2 regions of the Falseniella ignava genome follow, and region 1 is predicted to be linked to the other one. Evidence: a T-box and tRNA genes for the amino acid it is inferred to sense, from the RefSeq annotation. Region 1 holds a T-box; the other holds one or more tRNA genes.

Region 1 (9,588 bases):
ATGATACCATGCCGGAATTTGATGTCCCCACCATAATTGACGTGATATTACCCAATCGTGTACATTTTCCATCCATTGGCGGAAAGTATCTTCAAAACGTGGTGGATAAAAATCGACTCGATCGTCTGTCATTTGATTTTCGAGAGCTTGTTTTGCTAATGGCTCCATCTTAACAAACCATTGCGTTGATAAATATGGCTCCACCACTGCGCCAGATCGTTCAGAATGGCCAACACTATGGACCATCTCTTCAATCTTAATAAGGTACCCTTGCTCTTTAAGATCTGCTACCACTCGTTTTCTAGCTTCAAAGCGATCAAGATTTGCATAAGGACCTCCGGCTTCATTAATCACTCCCGCTGTATCCATAATATTGATGCGCGGTAAGTCATGACGATTTCCAACTTCAAAGTCATTCGGATCATGAGCTGGTGTAATTTTAACGACCCCTGTTCCAAATTCCATGTTGACATAAGTATCCGCCACGATAGGAATTTCACGATTGACGAGTGGTAATAAAACTTTCTTACCAATCAAATGTTGATAGCGTTCATCATCTGGATGAACCGCAATCGCTGTATCTCCGAGCATCGTTTCTGGACGCGTTGTTGCGATTTCAACTCGCTCATCTGAATCGACAATTGGATATTCAATATGATAAAAAGCCCCTTGAATATCTTTATAAATTACTTCAATATCCGATAATGCTGTTTGAGCTTCAGGATCCCAGTTAATAATATATTCCCCACGATAAATAAGTCCCTTGCGATATAATTCAACAAATACCTTATTAACTGCTTTATTTAAGCCCTCATCTAAAGTAAATCGTTCACGGCTATAATCTACTGAAATCCCCATTTTTGCCCATTGTTCGCGGATTGTTGCAGCATATTCATTTTTCCATTCCCAAACTTTATCGAGGAATTTTTCGCGACCTAAATCATATCGGCTAATTCCTTGTTCACGTAAACGTGCCTCAACACGCGCTTGGGTCGCAATTCCTGCATGGTCCATCCCTGGGAGATAAAGTGTGTCGTAACCTTGCATACGCTTTTGACGGATAATCATATCTTGCAATGTCACATCCCATGCGTGACCTAAGTGCAACTTACCTGTCACGTTCGGCGGTGGAATAACAATCGAATACGGAGCGGCTTTGACATCTCCTGACGGTTTAAACACATCTTGGTCAACCCATTTTTGATATCTACCTTTTTCTACATCATGCTGATTATATTTACTGGCCATTTCAACCATTGTATCGCCTTCCTTTCTCAATAAAAAAACGTCCTACATAACATAGGACGCTGTGAATCGTGGTACCACCTAATTTAATGACATCTGTCATTCTCAATGTTGATAACGGAAATCTATCCGTAATGCACTCAATTATTCGTACACTATTGCTCCGAGCTACATTCGTCAACGTAAAGACTTTCACCATCCGTCTTCTCTCTAATATTTGTTAACTACTCTTCTCTTCTTCGCTTCAATTATATACGCCTAGTTTAGCAGATGTCACCTCAATAGACAAGTAAGTTTTAAACGGGTGTAATTATAAGAACTGATCGTATTGCTCTATTTGTCTCGCTTGATAATGCTCATCAATAACTTCAATCGTTAAATTATTAATCGCATCTTCAACGAGCGCTTCAATCGGCAATCGTGATTCCAGTTCTTCAATCTTCTCAATTCTCGGCTTAGTATGTGGAGATGCTGGAGCAAAAACTGTACAACAATCTTCAAAAGGCTCATTTGAAATATCATGCGTCCCGATATTTTGGGCAATATCGATAATGTCATTTTTATCATAAGCAATTAAAGGCCTTAAAATCGGTGTGTGTGTCACTTCATTAATCACTCGCATACTTTGAATCGTTTGAGAGGCTACTTGTCCGAGGGATTCCCCATTCACAATCGCATCAGCTTTTCGTAACACAATTAAGCGATCCATAATTCGTAACATCATTCGCCGCATGACCGTCATCGATGCTTGGTCATGAACATGCGCTTTAATCGACTCTTGAATCTTAGCAAAGGGGATATTAATAAATTGGATCGGCATCCCGTAATGTGCTAAAGTGCTCGCTAATCTCTTTGCTTTATCTAATGCTTGTGGACTCGTATAAGGTGGACTACTAAAATGAACGGCTTCAATCTCAAGGCCTCGCTTCATCATCAGATACCCTGCCACCGGTGAATCAAATCCACCTGATAACATCAGTAGACCACGCCCACTGGAGCCGTATGGCATTCCTTGCAATCCTAGATAAGTCACTAAGCTTAAATAAGCATGGTTCCCTTGATCAATTTGAACGGCTAAGCGATAAGTCGGTTGGCGCATTTCAACTTTGAGTTGTGGAAAAGTTTCTCCGATGACATGCCCAACTTCACGCTGTATATCATAAGTATCGTAAACAAAATTTTTATCCGAACGTTTTGCTACAACTTTAAAGGAATCTCCTGGTTCAATAGATAATTCGTTAAATAATTCTACTGCACGTGATTGAATAGCTCCCAGATTTTTTTCGACTTGATAAACCGGTTCAAATCGAGCAATTCCAGGAATTGTTTTAATAATTTCAATGATTGATTCATAAGGTGTTGTTTCCCACTCTAAATACATAAAATCAAAATTAGCTATGATTTTAATTTTTTCGAGTGATTTGGTCTTATAGCGAATTTGTTCGGCTAATTTCTGCTGAAACATTCGACGATTTTTTCCTTTAGTTGACAATTCCCCATAATGAATTTTAAGTCGTTTGGTTGTCATTCTATGACTCCTTCCTGAGCTGTAATTGTTGACTAACTTTCGCAATCGCTTGAATAAGTGAATCCACCTCTTGTGGTGAAGTGTGTTGTGATAGACTAATACGAATAGCCGATTGACTGATTACATCGTTTACACCCATGGCTCTTAGCGTAGCATGCGGTTGATGTTTACGACTTGAGCAAGCGCTCGTAGTAGAAAGGTAAATTTCGTTTTCTTCAAAAGCATGCACTAAAACTTCACCAGGAATTGGTGGCAATGCTGCACAAATAATATGTTCACTACTATGCGTTGGATTAAATAGTTGCCAGCCATACTGAGATAATTGGTGTATAATTTGGTCTTTAAATTGTACCAACGTAGCCTTTGCCACTGCTTGTCTTTCAGCAGTGAGGCGAAGAGCTTTGGCAGTTGCGACAATGCTGGCTAGGTTTTCAGTACTACTTCGCATCCCCATCTCTTGACCTCCCCCGTCCAAGAAAGGTAGGAGATTTACCCGTTGTCGACAAGCTAAAATTCCGGTGCCTCGCCCACTATGGAACTTATGCCCTGATAAAGTTAACATATCAATTCTTGGGTGAAGGATTGAATCTAATTGGGTCGTCAAACATTGGACCGCATCCACATGCCAAATCACTTGCGGATACGGCTCTAGCAACTTCGCAATTCGATCAAAATCTAGTAGGCTGCCTACTTCATTATTGACGCCCATCGTTGATAACATTCCAATCGGTTTATCGGTTAACAACTTTTCTAACGTTTCATAATCACAAGCACCGCTAGAATCAATCGGTAAGTATTCAATCGAGTGGCCCGATGATTGCAAATATTGGACGGATTCACGAATCGATGGGTGCTCATAAGACGTTGTAATTAGAGTTGCTTTTTTTGCACCACTTATATAGGATGGCGCAATCGCTTTAATGACCCAATTATTTACTTCCGTTCCACTTGAAGCAAAGTAAATTTCATCGCTACGATACGATAGTATTTCAGCAACTTGCTTGCGAGCTTGTTCTAATAATTGACGAGCCCTTTGCCCTAGTTCATGCGCACTCGATGGATTGGCGAAAAACTGGGTAGCTACTTGCTGATACGTTCCCATCACTTCAGGTAGTGGCTGAGTCGTGGCACTATGGTCAAAATAATTCACGATGATCCCCTCTTTTCAATAAAAAATTGAACAAAACAGGTGTCTTGTTCAATTTAAAATATTTAATATCAAATTGTCCGAAAAAATGTGCTTTAATTTAATAAATTCGATGTTGTTTTTCTTGTTGATACATACGACGAACTTGAGTTGGTCCTTCTCGATCAACACGATAAAGTGCTTTTTCAATTACATTTAAAGCTTCACCGTAGCGGAATTGCTCATAAAATAGAAACTCTGCTTCACGAATCGCTTGTTCCATTTCTGGAATATCATAACGGAATCGGTTACTATGTTGAATCATATATTCCGTGAGTGTTGCATTATCAATGTATTCTTCCGCCATCTCTTCTAATGTCGCCATATTTTCGGCCAAATCTTGTTCTAATGCTTCTACTTCATTCATATCGACTTGGACCCGATTAAGTTCTTTAGACATATACTCGATTTGATCAGTCACTAAGTAGAACTTATCGTAAAATGATTGCGACAATCCAGGTAGATGTTGTTTTTCCAAACGTCGCTTCATATTTCGTAAATCAAGTTCAAATAAATCTAAATTGCTCTTTGCATCTTTTTCGCGTTGACTCAACGAAGCAAGACTTTGGATAATTCCTTGTTGTTGTGTGAGATATTCATCGATTCTCTTTTCAATACGCTTAAGCCGTTGTAATACCTTAGTATAAATCGCTTCATGTTCTTTAACTTCTTGGATTAATTGAGCAAATTCTTCCTGATCACGTTGGATATTTTCGGTAATATTCGCAATCCGGTCTTCTTGATTATCATGCAAAACATAACTTTGCGCAATCCGATCTACTTCAATAGTCGTATAGCGATTATCATCTTTAATTTGAGCTAATGATTGAGTTAATTGATGCATTAATCCCTGTACAGCCTCTTTAGCATCAATTTCCGCTTGTAAGAAATCATACATGGCATTAATATCACGTTCAGATTTATCCATCAATGTCTGTGCTTCAGCTAAGTCGGCATTCTTAATATGCGTTTTTGCTTCATTCAAACGTTCTTGAATCTCATCTACACGTTCTAAGACATGGACATCATCAAATTTGAACTTGCTCTCTTCCATGCGCTTATAGCCTTGGGCAATATCTTCTAGATTTTCCTCATACTCACTTGTAATCTTCGAATACATCTTAGGTAATTTTTCTAAAATTTCCTCTAGCGTAGACAGATCTGAATCAGTTTTGCCAAGCATATCTTGCGCCTCAAGATAATCTCCTTCACTCATTAATTCATTGTAACGAGTAAAGTTCAACTCTAAATACTGTAAATTCTTTTCTAATGTCTCGATCGCTGGACCGTAGTCGAAAGAATGGTTCATAATATTTTTGCGGGATGTATTGTATCGTTCAAGTAAGCTTTCATAGCGAACTTGATTTGATTCCGTCACATCAATTAACTTCGTCAATTCATCATGCAACTCATTGACTTCAATTTCCGTCGATTCGAGTAAATCGGTTGCTTCATTCATTGCATTTTTGGCTTTAATTAATTTCATTTGATCAATGTACTGTTCAGCAATAATAATCGTAGATTCTATCTCAGTAAATTGATAATTGGTTAAAGTTTGCCATGTCGCTACTAAACTTTCATATTTCCGTTTAGTCTGACCGGATAACTCCATATTTTTTAAGGTAAATAATTGATCCGCTATTGAAACTGTCATCATCTCATCTTTTCGATTCTCTAACTCACGAACTTCTTTTGTTCGTTGAGTTTTCATGAAAAAGACAATTCCTGATATGACCAAGAAGATAACAACAATCGCAAATAGGATATCTGTGAAAGTCACACTCATTGTCTACGTCCCTTCTAACACTCGTACATAATGATTATATAATTCCTTTTAAAGTATACCATTGACCATCGCTAAATAAAAGTATTTCTCATTAATTAAACGTATTTTACCCTAGCTGAGCCTACTTATACCGTATTTTTTGATGATTTTTGACACACAGCGTTTTTCATTCGAATTAACTCAGAAAAAAACCACTTAGAAATCTTGAAACCAACATTTCTAAGTGGTGCGTTTTTGTAATTAACCTAATTTGTTGTAGTATTCAACAACGAATGATTCGTCGATTTCAGCGTTTAATTCGCTACGTTCAGGTAAACGAGTCATTTTACCAGATTTAGAATTTTCATCAAACTCGATAAATTCTAAACGAGTTACTGTGTTTTCTAAGTTATCTTTAATCAATGCTAAGCTTTCTGAACGCTCACGTAAACCAATCACTTGACCTGGTTCTACTAAGTAAGATGGAATATCAACACGTGATCCATCAACTTGAATATGACCGTGGTTAACTAATTGACGTGCTTGACGACGTGTGTTCGCAAATCCTAAACGATAAACTAAGTTATCTAAGCGTGTTTCAAGTAAGATAAGGAAGTTTTCACCATGTTTCCCTTCCATCTTACCTGCACGGTCGTATAACTTACGGAATTGACGTTCGTTAATACCATACATAAAGCGAAGTTTTTGCTTCTCTTGAAGTTGTAATGCGTATTCTGATAATTTTTTACGTTGGTTACCATGCTGTCCTGGTGGGTAGTTGCGTTTTGCAATTTCCTTTCCAGTTTCTGTTAAAGAAATACCAAGACGACGTGATTTTTTCCATGCTGGTCCTGTATAACGTGCCATATTTAAATTCCTCCATTAATTTCATTTTGGAGTAAAATAATTCGATGAAAATCCGAATAAGTACATTCTTCTTATAAGCTTTCACATTTAGCAGCCGCAGTTACTCACTCTCCGTATGGATTCCGAATGAAAGCCTTACTCTATCTTCAATGCTGCATTATTTTACACAATCGCTATTGTATCAGATATATTCAAGTCTTGCAACTTTATTTCTTATTTTGTTAAAGTTCCTATTTGTTCCACTAAATACATAACTAGCGTAGCAGAAGATTGACTCGCAACCTCCAGAAATTCATCAAAGCTGAGATGCGCTTGTCCATCTGCTTGATCTGAAATTGCCCGAATAATAATAAATGGAATATCAAATCGATAGCACGCTTGCGCAATGGCAGTGGATTCCATTTCACAGGCTCGAGCAAAAGGCAGTTTCTCAAGAATTGCTTGACGTTCCTCGGCACCAGCCACAAATTGATCGCCAGAGACGATCATTCCAACATAAGGCTCGATTCCAATATGATGACTCGCTTCTTTCGCTAAGGATTGTAGCTGAGAATCCGGATAATACGCTTCAGGCATCCCAGCCATTTGTCCATATTTATAGCCGAAACTCGTGACATCCACATCATGATATACGAGTGAATGAGCGATGACGACATCACCTATACTTAAAGCTGAATCAAGTGCTCCGGCACTTCCAGTATTAATAATATAATCGACTTCAAAGAGCATCTTGAGTAGCGGAACGACGATGGCTGCATTAACTTTCCCAATCCCGGATTGAACCACTACCACCTCTTGTTCTCCCAATTGTCCTGTATAAAATTGATGCTCGTAATGTTCAATCAATTGACGGTTTTGTAACTGCTCCTTTAATATTGCAACTTCTTGGGCCATTGCCCCAATAATTCCAATCATCTCTATAAGTAACTCCTCTCGTTAAATTAAAAATGCTATTACTAATACTAAAATTAGAAGTACCGCTGTAACGACAATGCTATTGTTTAAAAAGTAATCAATCTTCGCACTATAGTGAAGTCGTTGCTCCGGAAGCTCCTCTTCAAAGTCTTCTTGCAATGGGATTTCCCCCCGTTCTGATTGGGGGTTTGAATCCATTGAGTATGGCATTTCATCTAACGGCGGTTCTGATGCATTCGATTGGTAATCCAAATAATCTTGGTACAGTGAATCTGATTTTTTTTGATTCAATGGCATTATATCCCTCCTAATAGCCATAGTTTAAGAATTAGATGTGTCTTCATATCTGAAATAAGTCTCTCATCCAACATAGATTGAATAGTTGAGCGAGAATATTTTTTAACCGTAATAAACTCATCCTCGTCCCCTGCTATCGGATGTGGAACTCCTTTAACATCTCTAGCAATATAGAATTCCATCGCCTCATTACAAAAACCCGGTGAGCAATCTAACTTGCCATAATACTCCCAACAATCGGATTGCATCCCAGTCTCTTCTTCGAGCTCGCGTTTAGCCGCTATCAATGGATCTTCAGCTGCCAACTGATGAATATCAATCAACCCTGCAGGTAATTCGAGTAATACTTGATCTACTGCTGGACGATACTGTGAGACTAAAATAATTTCATCGGTGTCGGTAATAGGAAGAATTACTACCGCGGTCTGATGGTTAACCAATTCACGCGCCACCACAACTTGCGGATGAATTTCAACTTGATTACGATATAGCTGAATAATTTGCCCGTCATAAATCAGTTCACTCGCACGTAAACGGTCACTTTTCATAAACTCTGCTTCTAACATACTCTCTCACATCCACTCTTATTTTTTAGAATATCAGCCTTGAGTCCGATAACCAGCACCCAAAGCTATGCTACAATTATTATACAATAACTAAGATTATCTACCTACTCGAATAGGAGGAATTTCGATATGGATACAATTATTCTAATGCTAGCGTTAGCATGCTTCATTTACCAAGGATATTACTATGTCCGACTTAACGCCACTTACCCATTAAGTCTATTTGTTCTACAACACTATGGCGCCTACATTATTATAGCATTGATGTTTACTTTTCTAACGGGTCTTTCAGCAGCTCATATTACTGTTTGGTTTACTGGCTTTATCTTTTTAGACTTACTTGCCCATGTTTACCGAAAATATTTTAAAAAAAGCAACGTAAGATTGCGACATCTAATCTACGGAGGGATGGTAGGTGTCGTGACGCTAGCCACGCTATTAGCGATTGAGAATACCCCCTACATGGGCACTGGCCACCTTATGAGTTTAATAATAACCTACGGTACCATCGCTATCCCAACACTATTGATTTTGTGGCTCAACCAAAAAGGTTCAATCGACTTTAATCGTCTGTTTAAACATAACACAGCTAGTTCCTTTAAGAAAAATTCGACATTAACCAAACATTATCACGATGCTGGATTAAGCGATGAAGATATTCAGTATTTCCGACAAGAAATGTCTGTCCTACGAGATTTAATCATTCAATTAGAAGATGAGATGAATCAAGCAGCTAAATTAAAAGCAGTCAATGTACGTCATAATACGATTGATGTTGCGCAAAAATTCTTTCAAGCAATTGTTAAAGACCCAACGCGCATTGTCAATGCTAGTAATACAATTTACCGAACCATTCCATCATTAGCCGATTTAGCTGCAAAATACAACGAGATCAATCATCATATTGCTAAGACTAAGCAGACTTATTTACTACTTGAACGCACCGTTCAAACAATTGAAGAATTATCCGAACAATTGACCGAAGAATATCTAGCTTTCCATCAAGAAATGATTAATGATCTTGATGATGAGATTAAGTTTGCTGAAAAAAATATTCATCGCTCTCAACATGATTTCAACGACACGTCGAACTTATAAAATATTTAGGAGGGGTTCTTATGACACAACCTACATCTAATTCACCTCAAACCATTGAAGATTTAATCCAAAATCCTTTTATCGATCCAACCCACGAATCATCTCAAAAATTTGATGATTT
Region 2 (7,185 bases), on a different contig from region 1:
CTACGAAGAAATCGATATTGAATTGCATCCTGAAGCACGTGAACATCTCCACTCACTTGGATTAATGACTGTGCCTCAAGTCTTTATTGACGGGGTCCATCGTCCACACGAGCCACTTTATTCGAATTTACTACACTATATCCATGGCACCAGCAAAATCCCGCAACACGTTACCAAACGTAACGGCGACCGTGTTGATTTTGACCCAACGAAGATTGAGATTGCCATTCAAAAAGCTAATAATGAAACTCATGAATTAAACGATATGGAAATCAATACTGTGACGCAAAAAGTCATCGAAAAAATCGATATCGATCCGATTCACGTTGAGGAAATCCAAGACTTAGTTGAGACCGAACTGATGTTACAAAGCTTCCCAAGAACGGCCAAAGCTTACATCCTTTACCGTGCGGAACAGACGAAAGCGCGTCAACGTGATATCTTCAAACCACGTAAGAACTTGAAACCTTACGAATATCCTGAATTAGAATCATATAAAGAAGCCATCCAACATTCATACTGGCTACATACCGAGTATAACTACACGTCTGATATTCAAGACTACAAAATCAACGTAGAACCGCACGAAAGAACTGCCATCCGCAATGCGATGCTCGCCATCTCTCAAGTAGAAGTTAGCGTGAAGACGTTCTGGGCGAAATTATACGACCGCTTACCAAAGCCAGAACTGGCCAACGTTGGGATGACTTTTGCCGAGTCAGAAGTTCGTCACTCAGACGCCTACTCACATTTATTGGAATTACTCGGATTGAACGAAATTTTCGAAGAAATCGAACAAATTCCAGCATTGAACCACCGGGTGGATTACTTAAACTCACATATTAAATATTCACAAACCGGTTCCAACCGTGACTACACCATTTCAATCTTATTATTCTCTGCCTTTATTGAACATATCTCACTATTCAGTCAGTTCTTAATTATTATGTCGTTCAATAAACAGAAAAACTTATTCAGCGGAATTTCCAACGTTATCGAAGCGACTTCTAAAGAAGAACAACTCCACGGAGAGTTCGGCATTGATTTAATCAATACCATTAAAGCTGAAAACCCTGACTGGTTTGACGATGAATTAAAAGAAGAAATCTACACGCTTGTTAAACAAGCCTACGAATCTGAGAAAGATGTCTTAGATTGGATCTATGAAGATGGCGAAATTGACTTTATGCCGACACAAACTGTTCTTGAATTTATTAAGAATCGCCTGAACAACTCACTCGAAGCGATCGGACTTGAACGCATCTTCGAGACCGACTTAGCTGAAGTTGAAAAAACCTTATGGTTTGACGAAGAGATTGTCTCAACCAAACACGTTGACTTCTTCGCCAAACGCTCTGTGAACTACACGAAACGTTCACAGTCGATGACAGCCGACGACCTATTCTAATTCGAGCTGTCGATGATGATTATAGATTAAAGGAGTTTTAAACATGACCGCACAATTAAAGAATCGTGAATATGAGCCATTCTATTGGCTGACAGAAGATAGCCAGACATTCTTAGAGCGTGGCTACTTAAGAGAGGGACAAGACGCTCACAGTCGCTTGAGAGAAATTGCCGACCGAGCCGAAGAAATCTTAGGCATCGATGGGTTTAGTGATAAGTTCTATACTTACTTAGGCCGTGGTTATTATTCTCTTTCTACCCCTGTCTGGACCAACTTTGGCTCAAACCGCGGCTTCCCAATCTCATGCTTTGGATCTACACCGGATGATAATATGGCATCCATCTTATATACAGCGGCAGAGATTGGTATGATGTCTAAGTACGGCGGCGGGACCTCAGGGTTCTTCGGTCACCTACGCCCACGCGGCGCTGCCATTACGAATAACGGCTATTCAAGTGGTGCCGTTCACTTTATGAAATTATTCGAGCAAATGACCGATACAGTAAGCCAAGGCTCGAGCCGTCGCGGCCGTTTCGCACCATACTTACCCATCGATCACCCTGATATCGATGAATTCTTAGAAATCGGGGTCGAAGGAAACGATATTCAAGACTTGAACCACGCCGTTACCGTGTCAGATGAATGGATGCGCGAAATGATTCAAGGTGACCGTGAAAAACGTGCGACTTGGGCTAAAGTTATCCAACGTCGTGTGGAAATGGGTTACCCTTATATCCTCTTTACGGATACCATCAATAATAATAAACCTGAGTGGTACCGTGATTACCCAATTACCCACTCGAACTTATGTAGCGAGATTATGTTACCAGATAACGACCGTTGGTCTTTCGTATGTAACTTGTCATCAATGAACGTGCTTCACTACAACGAGTGGAAAGATACCGACGCCGTTGAAACGATGATCTACTTCTTAGATGCAGTAATGAGTGAATTTATCGAAAAGTTAGAAAAATTACGTGATTCCGATCAATTCGAATACCGCGAAGCCTTCCACTTTATGGAGCGAGCTTATAACTTTGCGGTTGAGAACCGCGCCCTTGGTCTGGGTGTCTTAGGTTGGCATTCACTCCTACAATCCAATCTCATTGCCTTTGAATCTGAAGAAGCAAGCTACCTCAACGAAGAGATTCATCGGACGATTCAAGAACGTGCCGAGAAAGCCTCTTGTGAGTTAGCTGAATTATTCGGTGAGCCTCTGATCCTTAAAGGAACTGGACGCCGCAATACAACTACCATGGCGATTGCACCGACAACTTCGTCTGCCTTTATTATCGGACAAGTCTCACAATCGATTGAACCACTCTTCAGTAATTACTACGTGAAAGATATGAGTAAGATTAAGACAACCATCCGTAACCGCTACTTAGTCGAGTTACTGGAAGAAAAAGGCCGCAACACGCCTGATGTGTGGGAATCAATTAAGAATCACGACGGTTCAGTTCTTCACTTAGACTTCTTAAGTGACCATGAGAAGAATGTCTTCAAGACATTCGCTGAAATTAACCAATACGAAGTAATCAACCAAGCTGCGGTACGTCAACGCTATATTGATCAGTCTCAATCCTTGAACATTATGATCAACCCAGCGACGACAACGGCTAAAGAGATGAATCAATTGTATCTCTACGCTTGGGAAAATGGGATTAAATCTCTTTACTACCAACACTCAACTTCTGCAGCGCAAGCCTTCTACCGCTCAAGCGTCTGCTTGGCTTGTGAAGCTTAATCGAAGACATATAACCTCAACCCAGAGCAGGTTGAGGTTATTTCTTTACCTAAAAGATTTGCTTTTTATTAGAATTTATGGTCTAATAGTAGATGTTACTGGTTCTTTAGCTCAGTGGGAGAGCACTAGCTCGACAAGCTAGGGGTCGTAGGTTCAAGTCCTACAAGGACCATCACACAAGCAAGAAGTCGATTACGGCTTCTTGCTTTTTTTGTTGTGCCATTCCATCGCATAATAAAAAAGCTCTTGCGAGCTTTTTAAATCAATTAATCATGGGTTGTGGGCTGTGGTTCAGGAATCTTCACGGAATGCCAATAAAGATGAACTGCCCAGCGCATTAAGAAGAGCATCGCTAACACACAGACCGTCACAATGAGAAAAGCATACCGATTGATATCCGCATAACTGAGAATTGGAAGTCGTCTTAAATAACTATAATTGCTTCCAAGCAATAAGTTCACTAGTTCAACCCCACAATGTATCGCAAGCGTGTAGGAGATAAGAGCTTGACTAGAAATCTTCACCGGCTGTTCGGTTAAGTAATGATAGGACATTAAGAAAATTAAGATATGCCCGGCAAAGTAATAAACATTAGTAATATGAGGGAATTGGTATTCGTTCATATCGCGAATAAGTAGCACAATCAGTGAGAAAGGTAGTCCAATCAGACTTGACCAAGTCATCAGCTTGGTTCGCTTATCTAGCAGTATCCCGATACTTAAAACCCAGATTGCAATCCGACAATGATAGAGTGGTAAGCCATCTGCCAATAAATTCCCGGTAAGCTGATACCACGTTAAGATCATCACTTGCATTGCAATGGCTAACCAGGCAAATACCTTCGGCCGATCCCACCGACGCGCAATATAAAACATCATCGCAATACAGCCAATGATGAATGGCAGCGGTACTTCCGGTGCCGCACTATCTTCCGCCACTCGGAAAAAATATTGTATATCCATCGACTTCCACCTCCCTTTAAAAAAATACAAAATTCTACTTCGATATTATAGCAAAATTTCCTTAGAGATACTATCGTTTTTGGCAAAACTAAAGACCCAAGCGTTTGCTTGGGTCTTTGTGCCTTAGATTCCAATAGTTTGGAGTCTAAACTGACTTTTCATCTGGTGATGAACGATTAAGCTTCTTCTTCATCTTCGCGACGTTTTGCAACTAATCCTAGACCTGCTAAGACTGAAAGTGCTGCAGCACCGAAGATTGCTGTTGAAGCTGACTCACCTGTTTCAGGTAGTAATCCTGAAGATGATTTAGCAGTTGATGATGCTTCTTCAGTTTCTTTAGAGTCTTTATCTGAAGCTTCATCTGATGGTTTGTCGCTTTCAGCTGCTCCTTCATCATCACGATGGTAGACAAGTTTGTTCCATGGAATCGTATCGATCGATCCATCTGGATACGTGATTGTTGCATTACCAGACTCATCCACTTCAACTTTCGTTCCTTCTGGGAAGTTATCTTTGTTGGCTTCTTTAATCTTACGCTCTACTTCATCTCTTTCACTTTGCGTTAGACCTGGGCGTCCGACTTCTGTCTTGTCAGGGATGATTGGATCGATAATATCCGCAATCTTAAGTTCTGGTTTGTCAGTGATTTCTGGCTCACCATGCTCGTATTGGAATACAAGTTCTTCTGCTGGAATTGTGTTCGTTGATCCATCTGGATAAGTAATCGTTGCGTTACCCTTGTCGTCGATAGTTACATCTTTCGCTTCTGGGTTCACTTTTTCTACTTTATCCTTAACTTCTTCTTTCTCTTTGTCTGTTAAGTTATTAAGATCTTTCACACCTGTCTTCTCATCTGGAGTGACAGCTGGATTCTTCTCAGCATCAGATTTTTCTTTCTCAGTGACTGTTTGATCACCTGGGATAACATCTTTAGATCCGTCTGGGTAAGTAACCGTTACGTCTCCATTATCACCAACTTCTACTTCTGTGCCTTCTGGGAATTTACCCTTGTTAGCTTCTTCAATCTTATCTTTAACTTCTTCTTTTTCTTTTTCAGTTAAATTATCTTTGTCCTCTACTTCAGTTTTATCTGGAGTATTTGGCTCAATGATATCAGCGATTGGAAGCTCTGGTTTGTCATCAATTTCTGGCTCACCATGCTTGTATTGGAATACTAAGTCTTCCGCTGGGATTGTATCTTTAGATCCGTCTGGATACGTGATGGTTGCATTACCCTTATCGTCAATTTCAACTTCTGTTCCTTCTGGGAATTTATCCTTGTTGGCTTCTTCTATCTTATCCTTAACTTCTTTCTTCTCATCGTCAGTTAAGTTATCAAGATCTTTTACGCCAGTTTTTTCCTCTGGAATGTTTGGAGTAATCTTATCAGCGTCAGTCTTATCCTCAGATTCTTTTTCTTTTACAAGATCTTTAGCTGGAATTGTGTCTGTTGACTTATCTGGGTAAGTGATGGTTGCATCACCTTTATCGTCAACTTCTACTTCTGTGCCTTCTGGGAATTTATCCTTGTTGGCTTCTTCTATCTTATCCTTAACTTCTTTCTTCTCATCGTCAGTTAAGTTATCAAGATCTTTTACGCCAGTTTTTTCCTCTGGAATGTTTGGAGTAATCTTATCAGCGTCAGTCTTATCCTCAGATTCTTTTTCTTTTACAAGATCTTTAGCTGGAATTGTGTCTGTTGACTCATCTGGATACGTGATGGTTGCATCACCCTTATCGCCAACTTCTACTTCTGTACCTTCTGGGAATTTATCCTTGTTAGCTTCTTCAATCTTGTCTTTTACTTCTTTCTTCTCATCTTCGGTTAGCTTGTTCGTATCTTCAACTTCAGTTTTTTCTGGAATTGTTGGATCTACTTCATCTGCTATTGTCTTATCCTCAGATTCTTTTTCTTTTACAAGATCTTTAGCTGGAATTGTGTCTGTTGACTCATCTGGATATGTGATGGTTGCATCACCCTTATCGTCAACTTCTACTTCTGTTCCTTCTGGGAAGTTATCTTTATTCGCTTCTTCAATCTTATCCTTAACTTCTTTCTTCTCATCGTCAGTTAAGTTATCTTTGTCCTCTACTCCAGTTTTATCTGGAGTATTTGGCTCAATGATATCAGCGATTGGAAGCTCTGGTTTGTCAGTAATTTCTGGCTCACCATGTTCGTATTGGAATACTAAGTCTTCCGCTGGGATTGTATCTTTAGATCCGTCTGGGTAAGTGATGGTTGCATTACCTTTATCATCTACCTCGACTTTTGTGCCTTCTGGGAATTTATCCTTGTTGGCTTCTTCAATCTTATCTTTAACTTCTTTGTTCTCATCATCAGTTAAGTTATCAAGATCTTTTACTCCAGTTTTTTCTGGAATTGTTGGATCTACTTCATCTGCTATTTTCTTATCTTCAAGTTTTTCCCAGACTGCTACTACCATTAGACTATCTTCACCTTCAGCAAGCATATCTTTGTTGAAGTTAGTATTTGGATCAAATATCTTATCTGTACCAAGCACTACCCATTTCACAAAATTGTAGCCTTCTCTAGTAGGTTCTGTAACACCTTCCACTTTTTCGCCTTCTCTAACTTTTGCTGTTTGAGTCGTTGGTGTACCACCATTTGCATTGAATACTACTTGATATTCTGTTGCTGCTGGTTTTTCAGTTACTGTCTTTTCAGATGGCATCTCATTTTTAGAATCATCTGGATAAGTAATTGTAGCATTACCGTTGTCTTCAACATCTACTTCTTTAGCTTTGGGGTTTGCTTTCTTAACTTCTTCCTTAACTTTTTCTTTTTCCTCGTCAGTTAATTTATCCTTATCTACTACTTCTGTTTTTTCTGGATCTACAAGTGGATATTTTTCGTTGTCTTTACGACTGTCGACCACTTTTACTGGAACTTCTACTTCGTCTGTTGATCCATCGTTGTATTGAATTAATACTTTACCGGTTGTGTCTCCTACTTTGCTGACGTCTGGTGTTTGGCTCCATACGTATTGTTTTACGTTGGTGAGTTGACCTTTGTTACCAATTCCATCTTCAGCTTTTGGTAATACGTT

The links. The T-box of region 1 lies ahead of CYJ57_RS05090 (valine--tRNA ligase). A T-box ahead of a tRNA ligase gene usually reads a tRNA of that ligase, here a tRNA-Val.
Positions count from the first base shown of each region.
Region 2: it has a tRNA-Val gene. The T-box ahead of CYJ57_RS05090 (valine--tRNA ligase) is inferred to sense a tRNA for this amino acid. The anticodon was not compared.

Region 1 is NZ_PKHE01000012.1:3,929-13,516, forward strand. Features, by position in the region: gene CYJ57_RS05090 (valine--tRNA ligase) at 1-1,257, opposite strand, end outside; T-box leader at 1,298-1,494, opposite strand; gene thiI (tRNA uracil 4-sulfurtransferase ThiI) at 1,556-2,773, opposite strand; gene CYJ57_RS05100 (cysteine desulfurase family protein) at 2,775-3,923, opposite strand; gene CYJ57_RS05105 (septation ring formation regulator EzrA) at 4,021-5,745, opposite strand; gene rpsD (30S ribosomal protein S4) at 5,986-6,591, opposite strand; gene CYJ57_RS05115 (5'-methylthioadenosine/adenosylhomocysteine nucleosidase) at 6,805-7,506, opposite strand; gene CYJ57_RS05120 (hypothetical protein) at 7,528-7,803, opposite strand; gene CYJ57_RS05125 (NUDIX hydrolase) at 7,803-8,369, opposite strand; gene CYJ57_RS05130 (5-bromo-4-chloroindolyl phosphate hydrolysis family protein) at 8,499-9,467, shown strand; gene CYJ57_RS05135 (toxic anion resistance protein) at 9,488-9,588, shown strand, end outside.
Region 2 is NZ_PKHE01000013.1:45,127-52,311, reverse strand. Features, by position in the region: gene CYJ57_RS05545 (ribonucleotide-diphosphate reductase subunit beta) at 1-1,408, shown strand, start outside; gene CYJ57_RS05540 (ribonucleoside-diphosphate reductase subunit alpha) at 1,452-3,155, shown strand; tRNA gene CYJ57_RS05535 (tRNA-Val) at 3,256-3,327, shown strand; gene CYJ57_RS05530 (TMEM164 family acyltransferase) at 3,422-4,117, opposite strand; partial or broken gene CYJ57_RS07830 (MiiA motif-containing surface protein) at 4,294-7,185, opposite strand, start outside.